DNA from 2 places in the Vibrio sp. 378 genome. Region 2 is predicted to be linked to the other one. Evidence: riboswitches for the same ligand, from Rfam matches in the RefSeq annotation. Region 2 holds a riboswitch; the other holds the start of a gene.

Region 1 (5,758 bases), on a different contig from region 2:
TCACCGATACCACCGCAGCTGCGTCCATCTGATAACTGCCAAGCAACTGGAACAAATACAGAGGTAAGGTACGAAACTCTTGTCCACCAAACAGTGCTATGGCACTTAAATCCCCTATTGCAAACATAAAGCTGATCGCAAACGCATGTGCAAACGGCTTGCGTAGCGCCTGCCACTCCACCACTTTAAACCGTTGCCAGCCACGCATGCCTAAGCTGGCACATACATACTGATACTGTTGTTCAATGTGCAGCATTGGCTGCGCTAGCGTTTTGATCACGTAAGGCAAAGCCATCAAACCGTTCACCCAAATCACGACAAAAAATGCCAAGCTAAAAACATCGGTAAATGCGCGCAGTAGTAAGAATAAACCGGTGCTAATCACCAGACCTGGAGTCACCAAAATAATGGTGCCGATTAACTCTATCTGATCGGCTCGCGTGTTTTTGTACTGCAACCGCCAACGGCGACTGGTCAATAGTATGGACACCCCTGCAGCGACCGCAAGCGCGCTAGCGACACAGGCGACTTTGAGGGAGTTCAATAGCGCAGACCAAAAACGCTCATCGGTTAATACTGTCCAAACTTGTTGGTTGATACCACTCAGTAACACCATCAATAACGGCGGTATTACCAGTAAAAAGACACCTATGATCCAAAAGCTATCCCAAGCTTTTGACCACCCATGATCCTTCGTTAAATATTGCTGTACTGATGTGCTTCCAGCACTGATAGAAACAGGCCTTGTTAACTTCTGCACTCCAATAGCAAGCAGTCCACATAACAGCATCTGCCACAGCGCCAATAACGCCCCAGCTTGTAAATCAAAATCAAACTTAATCGCTTGGTAAATGGCCAATTCAATGGTGGTGGATTTTGGCCCGCCCCCCAACGCCATTACAGTGGCAAAACTGGTAAAGCACAACATAAACACCAACCCACAAACGTGGGGAAGCTGCTGCCTTAAACGCGGCCATTCTACCCAGCGAAACTTATCCCAATGGCTCATCCCAAGATGCGCGCAAAGCTTATGCTGCTCGGCAGGAATAGACTCCAAGGCTTGCAGAAGCAATCGTGCCGCGTAAGGTAAATTAAAGAACACATGGGCGAGTAAAATGCCGTTCAAACCGTAAATAGAGAATGGCAGTTTAGTGTCGAAACTTTGCAACCACTGCGCCAACAAACCACTGTTGCCATAAATCGCTAACAGCCCAAAAACACCAACCAAAACCGGCAAAACCAGTGTCGATGCAAACAGCTTAAGCAGTAATGATTTACCAATAAATTGGCGACGCGAAAGTGCGTGCGCTACTGGAATGGCAAAGCCAACACTGAGCAATGTGGAAAGAAACGCTTGGTAGAAACTGAACTTGGTGACATGTTGATAGTACGGGTCGCCCCATACCACAGACACATCAAGTGAAGGGGCTTGAACAATCAAAGCACCTAGGGCAGAAATAACAAAGGTCGCGATGATCATCGCGACCCCTAAACCTATTTTTGGAACAGAATTCAAAGGTAAAACCTATCTCATTCAGATGAGGATGGAAACGTCAGCTAAAACGTCAATGCGCTTTGCCATTCGCGAATCCAAGACTTACGCATTTTTGCCACTTCATCAGCACTAAAGCTCAACGACTTGCTTGGAACACTCAAAGTTTCAAAACCTTTAGGTAACTCAACGTCAGTGACTGGGTACATCCAGTTACCCGTTGGCATCGCCGATTGGAACTCATCACTTAAAATGAAACTCATAAATTGATCAGCAAGTTCTGAATTTTTTGCCCCTTTCACTTTGGCGGCTACTTCAACTTGCATGTAGTGGCCTTCAGCAAAATTCGCCGTAGCAAACTTCGAATCGTTTTCCGCAATTAAGTGGTACGCAGGTGAAGTGGTGTAAGAAAGCACTAAATCGGACTCACCATTGAGGAACATAGAATACGCCTCAGACCAACCTTTCGTGACCGTTACGGTTTTGCTCGCTAGCTTCTGCCACGCTTGCGTCACATCGTCGCCATAAATAGATTTCATCCATAGCATTAAGCCTTGGCCCGGCGTTGAAGTCCGCGGATCTTGGTAAATCACTTTCAGATCGTCGCGCGTTTCCACCAGCTCTTTCATGCTTTTCGGCGGATTAGCGAGTTTCTCTTTGTTGTACACAAACGCGAAGTAGCCGTAATCGTACGGTACAAACGTCGTGTCACTCCAACCGTTTGGTAACACTGTGTTAGCCGTATCCACATTGTGCTCGGCAAGCAGACCGGTTTTCTTCGCTTCTGCCATCAGATTGTTATCCAAACCTAATACGATGTCCGCTTTGCTATTACCGCCTTCAAGACGAAGACGATTCAGAATCGACACGCCATCGTCCAACGCTACGAAGTTAACGTCACAGCCACATTTTGCTTCAAAAGCTTGCTCGATTTTAGGACCCGGCCCCCAATCTGCGGCAAAAGAGTCGTAGGTATAGATGGTTAATGTGTTTTCAGCGGCAAACGCTGAAGTAGAGGTGATTGCAGCTAAGGCAATCAGATTTAGAGTGGGTTTCACTGCTCGCTCTCCATGAGTATTTCAGAGAAATAAGTTGAGCGGCACAGGGTTTGAGGCGGCTATTAAGGACTTCCAATATCCAGACTCAATTCCTACGCCAGCATTATCTGGTTCAGGTAATACGGGTCCCTAGTTAAACACTTAGGTCTCAGCGCCCCAATGCATTGATTGACTCAATGCTAAATGGGTTTGCTCCCCGATGAGTTGGATGAATTGTAAAGGTATTTGAGTGGTTACACAATCAGCTCACGATCGCTGGTCATAACCCCAACGAGGCACCAAACCTTGCTCAATACCTAAGTGGTCAAGAATTCTCGCCACCATAAAATCCACTAAGTCTTCAATGCTCTTTGGCTGATGATAGAAGCCTGGAGCTGCTGGCATGATGGTGACGCCCATTTGCGACAGTTTGTGCATGTTCTCCAGATGCAGCGTTGAGAATGGTGTTTCGCGAACCACGAGCAACAGCTGCCCGCGCTCTTTCATTACTACATCAGCGGCCCGTTCGATCAAGTTGTCCGACATACCGTGTGCTATGGCCGCAACGCTTCCCGCAGAGCATGGGCAAACCACCATTTGCTTGGGTGCAGCAGAACCAGACGCAACCGGCGAGAACCAATCGTCTTTACCGCAAACGGTGATGTTATTTGGATTGCAGTTCAGATGCTCTACTAATGCTTGCTGTGCTGCTTCTGGGCCACTTGGTAGCTTAAGATTATGCTCGGTTGCCATCACGACACGAGCCGCCGAAGAAATCAGAACGTAGACATGATAATCCGCCGCAACCAAGCATTCTAAAAGACGAAGGCCATAGGGAGCACCAGAAGCCCCCGTTAATGCCAACGTGATGGCTTTTTTGTGAGAGGGTTGTGTTTTGTTTTGCATATCAATCAGGCTTTTTGTTTTAACTGCTCAAGAAGTTTTCCGTGAATACCACCAAAGCCACCGTTACTCATGACTAGAATTTGGTCACCTGGTCGCGCACGTTCGACGATCTTGGCTACAAAGTTATCTATATCCGCATCGACAAACGCTGGCTGTGTGCATTGGTCGGCAATGTCTTGCACAGACCACTCGATATTATCTGGCTGGAACAAGAAGACTTCATCTGCACTGTGTAGTGACTCTGCAAGTGTGTTTTTGTGTACGCCACGCTTCATGGTTGCAGAACGCGGCTCTAACACAGCTAGGATGCGTTTTTCACCTACCTTGTTACGCAAACCACCGACAGTAAGTTCAATTGCCGTTGGGTGATGCGCAAAATCATCGTAAACCGTCACACCTTGTTCTTCACCTTTCAGCTCTAAACGGCGCTTGGTATTGATGAAACGCCCTAATGCTTGGCAAGCAAGATCCGGAGTGACTCCAACATGTCGTGCAGCAGCGATTGCCATCAGCGCATTATCCACATTGTGGTCACCCACCAAATTCCATTCGACGGTACCAACCTTCTCGCCTTGCAACGCAACGTCAAATTTCGAGCCATCAAGCACTAATTTGTGCGCTTGCCAGTCACCATTCTCACCAGAGAACTGTTTTTCAGTCCAGCAGCCACGCTCTAATACATCCGCTAACGCCTGATCTTTTCTCGGCGCTAAGATCAATCCATTGCCCGGTACAGTTCGCACTAAATGATGGAATTGGCGCTTGATCGCTTCTAGATCATCGAAGATATCAGCATGATCAAACTCAAGATTGTTCATGATTAAAGTGCGAGGATGGTAATGCACAAACTTAGAACGCTTATCGAAAAAAGCACTGTCATATTCGTCCGCTTCAACGACAAAAAACATACTTTCACCCAAACGAGCAGACACTCCGAAGTTACCGAGTACCCCACCGACTAAGAAACCCGGTTGATAACCACAATCTTCAAGTATCCAAGCAAGCATGCTCGACGTGGTCGTTTTCCCATGTGTACCCGATACCGCCAATACCCAACGATCATGCAGCAAAAACTCGTTGAGCCACTGCGGGCCAGAGGTGTAACGCATGTTAGTGTTGAGCACATGCTCGACACAAGGGTTACCACGGCTCATCGCATTACCAATCACCACAAGATCTGGTTGAGGCTCGAGTTGAGACGGGTCAAAGCCTTCAATAATTTCAATACCTTGAGACTCAAGCAGTGTGCTCATTGGCGGATAAACGTTGGCATCAGAACCAGTGACTTTATGTCCTAATTGGCGCGCTAGAATCGCTGCGCCGCCCATAAATGTGCCACAGATACCCAAGATATGAATGTGCATAAACTAAACCTTGTAATGCGTTTTTTAATGCTTTCATTATCGCGATTACCGCCTGAAAAGCGAGTGACTTTAGCCTTCTTCTTGCAGTCCCTTTCACAAATATGACAAGGTTGAACACAGACTGTACAACCTCTTGCTTACTGATGAATCCCTCAAATAAGTCTACAAATAAATTGAGATCTCAAACAGTTACTTCATTACCATTAAAAAGATCTGCGACTTAAACTTACATCCAGCGCAATCGTTTAACATCCATAAAGAGATGCTCACTTGCGCACTACCCCCAATGAAATGAAAATGTAAGGATTAACCATGTCAGGACTGCGCACCCTAGGCGAGTTCATTGTCGAAAAACAAGCGGATTTCCCCCACGCTAGCGGTGATCTATCATCCCTTTTAGCCTCCATTCGTTTAGCTGCAAAAATCGTTAACCGCGAAATCAACGCAGCGGGTCTCGGTGATATCACTGGTGCTGTAGGCACGGAAAATGTCCAAGGTGAAGATCAGCAAAAGCTCGATGTTTACGCGAACGATAAGTTCAAAGCCGCGCTTGAAGCTCGTGATCAAGTGTGTGGCGTTGCCAGTGAAGAAGAAGACGAAGCAGTTGCGTTCAATAAAGAACTCAACCAAAACGCCAAATATGTAGTACTGATGGACCCACTTGATGGTTCTTCTAACATCGATGTGAACGTCTCTGTTGGTACTATCTTCTCGATTTACCGTCGTGTTTCTCCAATCGGTACTCCACCAACTGAAGAAGACTTCCTACAACCTGGTCACAAACAAGTGGCTGCGGGCTACGTAATTTACGGCTCCTCCACCATGTTGGTATACACAACTGGTAACGGCGTAAACGGCTTTACTTACGACCCATCTATCGGCAGCTTCTGTCTTTCTCATGAAAACATGATGATTCCTGATGATGGTAAGATCTACTCCATCAACGAAGGTAATTACAT
Region 2 (5,758 bases):
GGCGTAGCAATCAAAGTCGCAGAGCGGATTAGTGGCAAACCAGCTGCGACATCGATAGTTAGGCTCGGTTGGTATGAAATCGCCATGTCGACCTTGCCAGCAGCGACCAACTTAGGTGGTGTACTTGGATCTGCAGGCTCTTGAATGTTGACCTTCAAACCTTGTTCTTTGAAGTAACCGCGCTCTTTGGCAATCACGATAGGACCATGGTTTGGATTGACGAACCAATCCAACATCAGTGTCATCTCTTTTTCAGCAGCGAGTACGTTGGTTGATACAACTGAAGCGAGTAGAGCAGCAGCGCTCATAAGTTTGTTTTTATTCACGGGGTTCTTCCTTTTCTTTCCCAATTTCCTTTGGTTATTTTCTGCAATTACTTGCTTTCCCAAGGGATGGCTTTTTTCAATAATTTATCGGTGATGAAGTAGAGTGAGATAGACAGTACGGCGAGGATAAACAGCGCCGCAAACATCTCATCAATGATCATGCGAGCGTTGGCTTGGAGCATCAGATAACCCAAGCCTTCACTTGAACCTACCCACTCACCGACCACTGCTCCAATTGGCGCAATAACGACGGCAACACGAATACCTGAGGCTAAAGTTGGTAGTGCGGCTGGCAATTGAATATGACGAAGTAGCTGCCATTTAGACGCGCCCATGGTCTTGGCAAGATCGAGGTAACCTGTTGGTGTATTACGTAAGCCGTCGTAGCAACATGTGGTGACGGGGAAAAAGATGATGATCGCCGCCATGACGACTTTCGATGCAATGCCGTAACCCAGCCAAAGCATGAGTACTGGCGCGATGGCGAACACAGGGATCGCTTGGCTAGCAATCAGAATGGGCAGTAACCAACGCTTCAGCGGTTCGAACATCAGCATTTGCAATGCGAACAGCAAACCCATTGATAATCCAAGCGCCAAACCAAGTAAAATCTCTTGCGCGGTAACCCAAGTATGTTTGAGCAAGACATCGTAACGAGTGACCAATCTATCCAGCACTTCAATTGGTGAAGGTAAGATGAAGCTTGGCATGTCGAATACCACAACAACCAACTGCCACAATCCCAAGATCACCGCTGTGCTAATGACCAAGCGCAGAGCCGGATGGGTCACGCGTTCTTTTTTACTAATGCGTGCCGAAACGGAGTTGTACTGAGTCATATCACTCATAGTCTTTCTCCAGTTGATCCAAAATCGCTTGTTGTAACGCCGCGCACTCTCCATCGAGAACTCGGGGCGGCTTGGAGTCTGGAACGACCAAGTGCTGAGCTTGCGCAGGTGTGCCTTGCAACACATAGAGTTGGTGAGCTAATCGCACCGCTTCTTGTGGGTCGTGGGTAATCAGAACAACCGTCTTATCTTTCAGCAATTCGGCAGACAAGGTTTGCAACTTATGACGAGTAACCGCGTCCAGTGCAGAGAAAGGCTCATCCATCAGAACTAGAGGCTTGTCTTGCATCAGAGTGCGAGCAAGGGCAACACGTTGTCTCATGCCGCCAGAGAGCTGAGCTGGCTTAGCATCCGCGTAATCGGCGAGTCCCACTTGGCTTAGTAAAGTCAGTGCACGTTGTCTATTTTGCTCTGGTGCTTGCACTTGAGAAAATCGAGAACTGAGGCAGACGTTGTCTAACACATTCAACCACGGTAGCAATAAATCCTGCTGAGCCATGTAAGCGATACGGTCATGCAGTGCAGCGCCATCCGTTGTGATGAGTTCGCCATGCCAGTCAACTTGGTCATCCAGTAGGCCAGCTAAGTAACGCAATATTGTGGTTTTCCCGCAGCCACTGCGACCAAGTAACACTGTCCATTGATTAGCAGGAATAGTCATACTCAACCCTGCTAGCGTTGGTGTTTGGCTGTCTTTGTATCGCAGACTAGCATCGGAAAGCTGAATGCCAATCGTGTTAGCGAACATAAGTATGACCCGCAAAAAAGTGGTTCACAGGGCCATGGCCTTTACCTACATCCAATTCATCAGCGTGTGCGATAGCTTGGCTGATGTACTGCTTACCCAGGTGCACCGCTTTGTGTAGGTTGTTGCCTTGGCCAAGATAAGACGCAATGGCGGAAGAAAGTGTACAGCCTGTGCCATGAGTGTTTTTGGTTGGAAATCGCTTGGCGCTAATTAACTCGGCACTGTCTTGCATGATAAGCAGATCGTTGCTGTTTTCATTTTCTTCAAGGTGACCGCCTTTGAGCAGAATAGCTTTGGCGCCAAGCGCACGAAGGTCGGTAATCATATCGTTCATTTCAGATTCTGATTGAGGCATTGGCTTACCCGTCAATGCTGCGCCTTCGGGTAGGTTAGGGGTAATGATGTCTGCGAGCGGAATCAATTCTTCTTTTAAAGTGCGGATTGCCGACTGTTCCAGTAATAGATCGCCGCTGGTGGCCACCATTACAGGGTCAATCACGAGGTGTTTTGGCTGGTATTGTTTAATTTTGTCTGCAACGACTTTGATGATGTTGGAATCTGCCAGCATGCCCACTTTGACTGCAACGATGTTGAGGTCGGTAAATACTGCATCAAGTTGGCTCTCTACATGGTCGAGAGGAATGGGGAAAATCGCAGAAACGCCTTGGGTATTTTGCGAAGTAATCGCCGTGATTACCGAGCAAGCAAAACTGCCGGTTGCGGACATCGCTTTGATGTCGGCTTGAATACCTGCACCGCCACCACTGTCTGAGCCCGCGATGGTCAATACGATAGGGGTAGGCAAGGCTGGCGTGTGATGTGAATGAGGTTGTGATTGCTGCGTCATGGTCGCTCCTACTACAAGACGTATAGGAACTGACTTTGACCGTTGCAGATAGATCGATTTTTCGATCGCTATCGCTTACCTAAGAGGGGCGACGAAAGGCAAAGTGTGCATAGTTCCCTACGTCAGTGCTAACTGAATCAGGTTCAACGGGTCTCGAATTTCGATCTCAGCCAACACTTGTCGTGTGGCCCCCCGACTATTTCGTTCGGATGATAGCAGGACCATTGCGGAAGGGATACGTTTTTTGAGCGTAATTATAATGAGTATTCAATTATGCGAGGTGAGTGATAAAGTAAGCACCTAAATGGTTTGCTGGGTGGAATTTACTAGTGCAACGCTCTGGTGAATGAGCAGAACCTGGAATATTTAATAAATAATCGTGGTCTCGTTAAGCAAGGATTAGCACAAAACAAGGTTAAAAAACTGTTAAAATTTAACGTGTTGCCAATTTAACTTTGTTGAACTTTTTCACAGTTAATTAGGAAGGCTAAGACGATCATCGAGCAAGGAGACTTCATGCTTAATTCTGTAACAGCGAAGTCAGTGATCGATCATGCGCTCTTTTTGGGGGCTGATTTCGCTGAACTATTCGTTGAACATCACCAAACCAACACTGTCCAGATCGCATCTGGTGAAGTGGATAAGGTTAACTCGGGTATCGATTTTGGTATCGGTATTCGTCTTTTTTTCGGTCATAAGGTGCTTTACGGTTACACCAACAGCACAGATGAAGCCGAACTAAAGCGCGTAACCTCGCTGCTTGCTGCAAAAGACAAGCGTGAGCAAATCGCGTCAGCGGGTTCTTTGAATTTGAACCGCTACCCAATCCAACATGGTTGCCGCATGCCGCTAGGTAAGGATGCTAACCTAGATTCAAAAATCGCGTTTCTATTGAAAGTTGACCAAGCCGCACGTGCTGAGAGTGAACATATCAGCCAGTTTATTGGCAGCGTTCTTCAGCGCGAGCAACAAGTGTCTATCTTCAACTCAGAAGGTCTACACGTTGACGATACTCGCCACTACATTCGTGTTGCTGGTAACACTGTCGCGCAAAAAGGTAATGAGCAGTCTTCTGGTATGGAAGGTCCTGGCGCTCTTGCTGGTTGGGAATTCAGTGAACAGCTTGATGCCAAAGAGCTAGGTCAAACTATCGCGCAGCAAGCGTTAGTAAAACTTGGCGCGGATGCTTGTCCATCGGGTGAAATGCCGGTGGTGATTGGTAACGGCTTTGGCGGCGTTATCTTCCATGAAGCATGTGGTCACTTGCTAGAAACCACTTCAGTTGCGAAGAAAGCATCAGTCTTCCACGACAAGATGGGCGAAATGGTTGCTCACACCGCAGTGAATGCAGTCGATGATGGCACCATGACCAACGAATGGGGCTCGATTCACATTGATGATGAAGGTATGAAGACTCAGCGCACTCAACTGATCAAAGACGGTAAGCTAACCAGCTTCATGGTCGATAAAATGGGTGGCATGAAGACAGGTTATGAGCCTACGGGTTCTGGTCGTCGTCAAAACTACAAGTTCGCACCAACCTCGCGCATGCGTAACACCTTTATCGAAGAGGGCGAGCATTCACTTAATGACATGCTGGCAGGCATCGAACGTGGTATCTATGCGAAGAAGATGGGCGGTGGCTCTGTTCAACCGGGTACGGGGGAGTTTAACTTTGCTGTTCGTGAAGCCTACCTCATTGAAAATGGCAAAATCACCAAGCCTCTGAAAACAGCAACGCTGATCAGCACGGGTCCAAAAGTGTTGAAAGAAATCAGCATGGTCGGCAAAGACATGGCGCTTGCGCCGGGCATGTGTGGTTCCGTGAGTGGTTCAGTACCAACAACTGTCGGTCAGCCAACGCTGAAAGTAGATAACATTCTGGTAGGAGGCGGTAACTAATGAGCCAAGAACAACAACTTCTTAATGCGGTTGATTACGTCCTATCAGAAGCAAAACGCCAAGGTGCAGAAGCGGACGTCATTGTAAACCGTAACAGTAGCTTTTCTTTGAAAGCGAACCAAGGAAAGCTGGATGAGTACAAAGTAAGCTCAAGCCAAGTTCTGGGTGTTCGTGTTGTGAAAGATGCGCGTGTTGCAACAAGCTATTCTGAGTCGTTAGAGCAACCAAGCTTGGATTTAATGCTAACTAATGCGCTGCAAAGTGCTCGCTTTTCCAAGCAAGATGAACATCAGACTATTAGTTGCGTTAACAGCCAAATCACGACTGATGTTGCTGAGATTGTGCAAGAAGATACCACTTCTGTTGACGAAAAAATCGAACTGTCTCTCGCACTTGAGCAAGGCGTAGTGGCTCTGCCTCACGCTTCTAGCGCACCTTACAATGGTTACAGCGATGGCGAAACACAACTGATCATTGCCAATACTCAAGGCACATTGTGTCAACACTTCGAGCGCTCGTTCACTTGTTACGCGTATACCTTGTTTGAAAAAGACGGCAAACAGTCAATGGCGGGTAGAATGTCACTTGGTCGCCGTTTTGATGAGTTGAATCCAGCTTACTGTATCGAAGGTGGCTACAACCTTGCTCGTGATCTTCTGGAAGGTGCTCCGGTTGCGACAGGTAACTACCCTGCTATTTTCCACATTAATGCGCTAGCAAGTTTATTCGGTGCTTTCGGCAGTGCTTTCTCTGGCGTAAGCGCGATGAAAGGCATTACGCCACTGGGTGACAAGCTTGGTCAACGTGTTGCGAGTGATTTAATTACCTTTACTGATACGGCTTACATGCCAAATGGTATGGCAATCGCGAGTTTTGATAGTGAAGGCTTCGCTACTCAAGATAATGTCATGATTGCTAATGGTGAGTTGAAAACCTTGCTACACAACAGCCAGACCGCAAGTTATTTGGGCGCAGTCTCGACAGCAAGTGCCGCTCGCGGTGCAAAATCGAGCCTAGACGTATCAGCGAATCACAAAGTGATTGCGACAGGCAACAGCAGTGCGTCAGAAGTAAAAGCGGGTGAGTA

The links. Region 2 has a riboswitch for thiamine pyrophosphate ahead of thiD (bifunctional hydroxymethylpyrimidine kinase/phosphomethylpyrimidine kinase). Riboswitches for the same ligand answer to the same signal wherever they lie in the genome.
Region 1: it holds a riboswitch for thiamine pyrophosphate, as region 2 does, so the genes downstream of both, thiB (thiamine ABC transporter substrate binding subunit) here and thiD (bifunctional hydroxymethylpyrimidine kinase/phosphomethylpyrimidine kinase) in region 2, are expected to answer to the same signal.

Annotation. Positions count from the first base shown of each region.
Region 1 covers NZ_JAWOUO010000009.1:81,969-87,726, reverse strand. The annotation lists gene thiP (thiamine/thiamine pyrophosphate ABC transporter permease ThiP) at 1-1,516, opposite strand, end outside; gene thiB (thiamine ABC transporter substrate binding subunit) at 1,558-2,550, opposite strand; TPP riboswitch at 2,623-2,759, opposite strand; gene R7Q48_RS17040 (flavin prenyltransferase UbiX) at 2,797-3,435, opposite strand; gene mpl (UDP-N-acetylmuramate:L-alanyl-gamma-D-glutamyl-meso-diaminopimelate ligase) at 3,441-4,799, opposite strand; gene fbp (class 1 fructose-bisphosphatase) at 5,112-5,758, shown strand, end outside.
Region 2 covers NZ_JAWOUO010000002.1:676,611-682,368, forward strand. The annotation lists gene R7Q48_RS06435 (ABC transporter substrate-binding protein) at 1-326, opposite strand, end outside; gene R7Q48_RS06440 (ABC transporter permease) at 374-1,174, opposite strand; gene R7Q48_RS06445 (ABC transporter ATP-binding protein) at 1,167-1,922, opposite strand; gene thiD (bifunctional hydroxymethylpyrimidine kinase/phosphomethylpyrimidine kinase) at 1,912-2,769, opposite strand; TPP riboswitch at 2,867-2,974, opposite strand; gene R7Q48_RS06455 (TldD/PmbA family protein) at 3,286-4,671, shown strand; gene R7Q48_RS06460 (TldD/PmbA family protein) at 4,671-5,758, shown strand, end outside.